DNA from 2 places in the Brucella pseudogrignonensis genome. Region 1 is predicted to be linked to the other one. Evidence: riboswitches for the same ligand, from Rfam matches in the RefSeq annotation. Region 1 holds a riboswitch; the other holds the start of a gene.

Region 1 (3,353 bases):
GTTCGAGAATGAACGGGACTTCATGACTGCGTACTTCCAGAACCGCTCGGCTTCCTGTTCCACCCGCAGCGGTGTGACCGAAGCCCGGATCAAAGAAGCCTGCATAATGCACACGGAATTCACCGACCAGCGGGTCGAAAGGCGTCATTTCTGCTGCGAAAAGCGGCGGCACATGCACCGCTTCGCGCGAAACAAGGATATAGAATTCATCCGGATCGAGCACCAGTTCCCGTGACCCACGATCATAGATCGGCTCCCAGAAGTCGAGAACATCATGCGCAGCACGCTGGTCGACATCGACAACCGCCGTATGATGCTTTCCACGATAACCGATCAGCTTGTCTTTATCACCCGAGAGATCGACGGAAAGTGCGATGCCGCCGCCCGAGATATTGGGCTGTTCCGCCGCCACCAGCGTTTCGTTCTGATGCAGTGTTGCAAGTTCCGCTTCGGTGAGCTGTGCGCGGCCCTGACGAAAACGGATTTGCGACAGGCGCGAACCGGTGCGCGCAACAATCGGGAAAGTGCGCGGGCTCACTTCAAGATAAAGCGGGCCATGATAGCCAGCGGGCACCTTGTCGAACTCCTGGGCACCATCGGCGATAACGCGGGTGAAAATATCAAGGCGGCCCGTCGAGCTTTTCGGATTGGCAGAAGCCGACAGTTCCGGCGAAAGCGACAGGCTTTCAAGCAAAGGCACGATATAGACGCAGCCGGTTTCAAGAACCGCTCCAGCGGTCAGATCGATCTCGTGAAGCTTGAGGCGCTCCAGTTTGTCGATGACCGGCGTTCCCGGACCGGGCATGAAGGATGCGCGTACACGATAGGCTTTCGCACCCAGTCGCAAATCGAGGCTGGCAGGCTGAATCTGATCGGCATCCAATGGACGCGCAGATTTGAGCAAACCGCTTTCAAACAGCGCGGCAATATCCGCATCTGCCAGAATTCCTGCTTCCCTCTGTGTCATACCACTGAACTCCGTGAATTACTTAAAATCGGTCTATGACCATTGACCGTTCAAAGCGCTCCTGCCAACCCTCAAGGCCTATGGTTTGCGGGTTTTCCGCAGGAATCACAGTGCATGCGCTGTTCTCAGGCAGCGCTTTTCCTAAAAACTGACCATTCAAGCATTGACGGCCTCGCGCAACAGGCATAAGGAAAAAACGTTCCGTGGTGATTTGGCCGGCCGGCTTGCAGCCACGTTAAAGAATTCGCTAAAATAAGGCCGCGGTTCGTTACCGGCCTTTTGCGTGTTCGCGAGGCCGGTTTTTTATTGGCCGCCGAGGCTTTTCCAGGTCCCGGCCGACCAGCTTTCGACAGGTTGGAAAAATGACGAATAAGACTACCCGTAAGTTACGCCCGGCAACGCAGCTCGTTCATGCAGGATCGCTGCGTTCCGGCTTTGCAGAGTTGTCCGAAGCTCTCTATCTGACGCAGGGCTTTCTTTACCCGACAGCAGAAGCCGCAGAAGCGCGCTTCAAAGGTGAAGACCCGGGGTTCATCTATTCGCGTTATGCCAATCCAACCACCGACATGTTTGAAAAGCGCATGTGCGCGCTCGAAGGTGCAGAAGATGCACGCGCCTTCACCTCCGGCATGTCGGCTGTCGCCGCATCCATTCTCTGTCAGGTCCACGCAGGTGAGCATGTCATTTGTGCGCGTGCCGTCTTCGGCTCATCGCGCTACATTATTGAAACGCTGCTGCCGCGCTATGGCGTTGAGTTCTCCATCATCGACGGCTCGAAGATTGAAAACTGGAAGGCAGCTGTTCGTCCGAACACCAAAGTGATGCTGCTCGAAAGCCCATCGAACCCGACGCTTGAGGTGATCGACATTGCAGCCGTTGCAGAGATTGCCAATGAAATCGGCGCAAAGCTGATCGTTGACAATGTTTTTGCAACGCCGCTTTACCAGAAGCCTCTGGAACTCGGCGCGCATATCGTCGTCTATTCGACCACCAAACATATTGACGGTCAGGGCCGTTGCCTCGGCGGCATCATTCTTTCCGATCAGGAATGGACCGAAGAAGTGCTACAGCCTTACTTCCGTCACACCGGGCCAGGCATGAGCCCATTCAATGCATGGATCATGCTGAAGGGTCTGGAAACGCTTGGCGTTCGCGTGCGTCAGCAGACGCAATCGGCGGCAGCCGTTGCCGATGCGCTGGCCGGTCAGGCAGGCGTTAAGCAAGTCATCTATCCGGGCCGTGCCGACCACCCGCAGGCAGACATTATTGCAAAACAGATGACCGGCGGCTCGACACTGATCGCGCTCGAACTCGAAGGCGGCAAGGAAGCGGCATTCAAGTTTGAGAATGCGTTGCAGGTCTTCAGCATTTCCAACAATCTGGGCGACGCGAAGAGCATCATCACTCATCCGGCTACAACCACGCATCAGAGCCTCTCGGACGAAGCACGCGCAGAACTCGGTATTTCTGACGGTATGCTGCGTATTTCTGTTGGTCTTGAAGATCAGAATGATCTTGTTGAAGACGTGCTGGAAGCGCTTGCCGCTGCGCGCTGATTGATAGTGCCAAATAGAGCAATTGCCGGAACATTCCGGCAGTTGCAGCCACAAATCGTTGACCTTACCCGCAAGTTTGGCGATAGAAGACAATGACACAGTATAATTTTAAGGCGGGTGCGCATGTACAGAGCGGTAACACGGGATATTGAGGTAACGGCTGAGCCGTTTTATCTCGAAGACCAGTCCGAGCCGGACGAAAACCGCTATGTCTGGGGCTATCGGATCACCATTGCCAACAATTCATCGCAGAGTGTTCAGCTTCGTTCGCGCTATTGGCAGATTACCGATGGTAATGGCCGGATTGAGGAAGTGCGCGGCGCTGGCGTGATTGGCGAACAGCCAACACTCAATCCCGGCGACTCTTATCAATATTCATCTGGATGCCCGCTGAGCACAACATCAGGCGTCATGGTCGGGCGCTATCAGATGCAATCACCTGATGGAAATTCATTTGACGTCGACATTCCGGCCTTCTCGCTGGATATTCCAGAAACAAGACGGACACTGAATTAAAAAAGGCGGCTGGTAAGAGCCGCCTTATAATAGTTGTTACTTCGCAAACTGCGCCGGATCGAACTCGTAGGTCGTTGAGCAGAATTCGCATGTGACCGAAATCTTGCCGTCCTTGACGCTGTCCTCAATCTCTTCAGCCGAAAAATTATTGAACACACCTTCGATCTTCTCGCGCGAGCATGAGCAATTATCCTCAACGCGGATCGATTCATACACGCGCACGCCACGCTCATGGAACAGACGATAAAGCAGTCGTTCTGAGCCAACCTGTGGGTCGGTGAGTTCTGAGCTCTCAATCGTTCCAACCAGCGAAC
Region 2 (3,353 bases), on a different contig from region 1:
CAAAATGCGCGGGCCAGCTTCCACCAGCAAAATACGCGCCTGACGCGTATCGATATTCCGAAACTCGGGCCACATTGTATCCTTGGCCAGCTCTGCAATGATTCCTGCGAGTTCAACGCCGGTCGGTCCCCCACCAACCACCGAGAATGTCAGCAATGCCTGCCGCTTTGCAGTATCGGCTTCACGTTCTGCTCGTTCAAATGCAAGAAGCAAGCGGCGGCGAATGGTTGTGGCGTCTTCCAGCGCCTTCAGACCGGGCGCCACTTTTTCCCAGCGATCATTGCCAAAATAAGCGTGACGTGCACCAGTTGCTAAAACCAGTGTGTCGTAGTCAATCTCGCTGCCGTTTTCGAGTTTGACTTTTTTAGATGCCGTATCGACGTCGACAACGGTGCCAAGCAGTGTCGTCACTTCTTTACGGTCCTTGAATAAATGGCGAATTGGCCATGCAATCTCTGATGTTGCCAAAATCGTTGTGGCAACCTGATACAAGAGTGGCTGAAAAAGGTGATGATTACGCTGATCGACAAGCGTAATGCGAACATTTGCGCCTTTCAGATCATGAATTAATTGCAGGCCACCAAAGCCTGCACCGACGACGAGGATATGGGGGGTATCCGGTCCGTTCATTGAAGCTATACACCTGAATTTGGCGTGATTACGAGTCACGCTGATAGAAGTTAGTTTCGCCTATAAAATAACGCTACCAGACTGATCGTAAAGAGCTTAACGGCAAAGTGAAGCTTATTCATGATAAAAATTATCATGTTTTGAAAAACGCTTACCTATCCTGATATTATCCAGCGAATATTGCTCTGATTTCGCAGACCTTGTATATGGTATAACTCTATGTAAATGCGTGAAGAAAACCATGCGGCCTGTATGCAGCGCACAAAATAAGGGTAACCCGCGACAGAAGCGGGCATCTAGGAAATTAGTCAATTAATCACGCTTCGACGTGGGATAGTCGAGCCAATGGTCCGAAACATCACCAAGTCTTAAGCTAAAAGTCGTCGCGATGATTCATATGACGCACATAGGCAAAAGCGGTACCTGCCAAGACCGGCAAAATAACCAGCGCCATCCAGAAGAAAATATTGCTCATGTTACCCTCCCATTCTTAGTCATGTTAACACAATTTAAAGATATGTGAATAACTCATTAATCCAGCAGTTGTTCCATAATAAAAATTGAGGTCACTCCGATAAATACTTGGAATGCGGTGTTTTATTTCGTCTTATTTACAAGGATAAGAATCCTGTCAGTTAGCCGTTTGCGAAATGAGTTTCCAACATTGCGTTGCTCCGACACTCAATAGCTATTGCCAGAAAGTGATTGTTTGATTAGAACTGGCCTTACATCAAGAGTTGGGGCGACGCCCAACGCCAACCTGCCTTCCCGGGCAAGGTGGTACTTCCTGAAAAGGAAGGATGTGGCCCAACCGGCAAATATACGGATGAAGCCACACGCGTCTGCCCCGATAAAACGAAGGACTGACGCGCATGCCTATTAAAATTCCTGACGATCTGCCTGCTACCAGTGTTCTCGAAGCAGAGGGCGTTATGGTGATGCGTGAGGCAGATGCTGTTCGTCAGGATATCAGGCCGTTGAAAATCGGCCTTCTCAATCTGATGCCAAATAAAGTAACCACGGAAACGCAGATTGCGCGTTTGCTCGGTGCAACACCGCTGCAACTGGAATTGACGCTTGTGCGTATCACCAATCACGTAGCGCGCCACACGCCTGCCGATCATATGCTGTCATTTTATCAGCCATGGGAAGATGTCCGTAATGAGCGTTTTGATGGCTTTGTAATTACCGGCGCGCCTGTCGAGCGCATGCCGTTTGAAGACGTGACCTATTGGGATGAGATGCAACGGGTTTTCGACTGGACGCAAACCCATGTCCATCGCACACTCAACATCTGTTGGGCTGCTCAGGCGGCTGTGTATCATTTCCACGGCATGGGAAAATACGATTTGCCGGGCAAGGCGTCGGGTGTATTCAGCCAACAAAACCTTGAGCCATCTTCTCCGTATCTGCGCGGTTTCTCTGACGACTTTGCTATTCCGGTTTCACGCTGGACGGAGGTTCGCAAAGACGACATTCCATCAGGTAGCAATCTCAAAGTTCTTGTCGATAGCCCTGAAAGCGGTCTTTGTCTGTTGGAAGATCCAAAGCATCGTTCGCTGCACATGTTCAACCATGTTGAATATGATACGACCTCACTTGCAGATGAATATTTCCGGGATGTTCAGCTGTCGCCGGATACGCCCGTTCCCGCAAATTATTTCCCGAATAATGATCCCAGCCGCAAACCGCAGAATTGCTGGCGTGGACATGCCCATTTGTTGTTCGGCAACTGGATCAATGAGATGTATCAGTCCACGCCATATGACCTGGAAAATATTGGCAAGTCTTGAAAATGATTAAGCTCATCCCAAATTTGGGATGAGCTTTTTTATCAGGATGAACTTGCAAAACGCTGCACAAACTTATGCCATTGATCTTCACTGCCGTAGAAAACGTTGAGATCAATTTTTTCGTTGACCCCTTGCGACAGGCCCGATCCAGAATATTGCCAGAACAACCAGCGGCGGCCCGGATAGACCTTAGAAGGGTGCTGAGCTACTGCGCGAAGCCAGAACGGGTAATCGGTAAAGGCGCCCTTGAGATTGTCATCGTAAAAGTCGGGCGCTGTATAAATGACGGGGCGCTTGCCATAATGACGCTCCAGCGCATCCATGAATACCTGCATTTTTTCACGGACCTGTGCAGGCGACGGGCGGCGTTTACATGAGGAATCGCCATTCCATTCCACATCAATCACCGGCGGCAAGGCATCAGGATCGTTTGGCACGTTGCGGATAAACCAGTCAGCTTGCTGGCTCGCAACACGGCACCAATAGAAGAAATGGTATGCGCCGCGCTTAAGACCTGCAGCCTTTGCTTCACGCCAGTTTTTACGGAACATCGGATCAAGATGATCGCCGCCGTCGGTGGCTTTGATATAAGCGAAGTTTGCACCGTTCTTACGCAATGTTGCCCAGTCAATATTGCCTTGCCAGCGAGAAACATCAACACCGTGCACGGCGTGCTGACGGGGAGAGGCCTTGCCGAAATTGATTGGCTTGGCATCGCGGAAACGCTGTCCATACACACGAGAACGCTGCGCAGGTGCTAAGCGAACCGGTGGATAGGCCGCAATCTCTGGCTTCGGCATTGAAACAGGCGTGATGATGCGTTGCTCAGTGGGCTGTGCGACAGGCGCAGGAGGGGTGGCTTTGAATGGCCCTGCGTCGGGCACAGGCCCGGCCCATGCCAGCACTTCCTGTTGTGGAACAGGCGGCAAT

What was found. A riboswitch is a leader RNA that binds a small molecule or an ion and turns the genes downstream of it on or off. The one in region 1 is predicted to bind S-adenosylmethionine.
Region 2: another riboswitch for S-adenosylmethionine. It lies ahead of metA (homoserine O-succinyltransferase); the one in region 1 lies ahead of RI570_RS08235 (O-succinylhomoserine sulfhydrylase).

What each region holds. Positions count from the first base shown of each region.
Region 1 is NZ_JAVLAT010000001.1:1,710,984-1,714,336, reverse strand. It holds gene RI570_RS08240 (2'-deoxycytidine 5'-triphosphate deaminase) at 1-967, opposite strand, end outside; SAM riboswitch at 1,161-1,241, shown strand; gene RI570_RS08235 (O-succinylhomoserine sulfhydrylase) at 1,330-2,523, shown strand; gene apaG (Co2+/Mg2+ efflux protein ApaG) at 2,647-3,039, shown strand; gene RI570_RS08225 (Hsp33 family molecular chaperone) at 3,076-3,353, opposite strand, start outside.
Region 2 is NZ_JAVLAT010000002.1:970,860-974,212, forward strand. It holds gene RI570_RS15840 (NAD(P)/FAD-dependent oxidoreductase) at 1-630, opposite strand, end outside; SAM-I-IV-variant riboswitch at 1,353-1,462, shown strand; gene metA (homoserine O-succinyltransferase) at 1,503-2,423, shown strand; gene RI570_RS15850 (GH25 family lysozyme) at 2,465-3,353, opposite strand, start outside.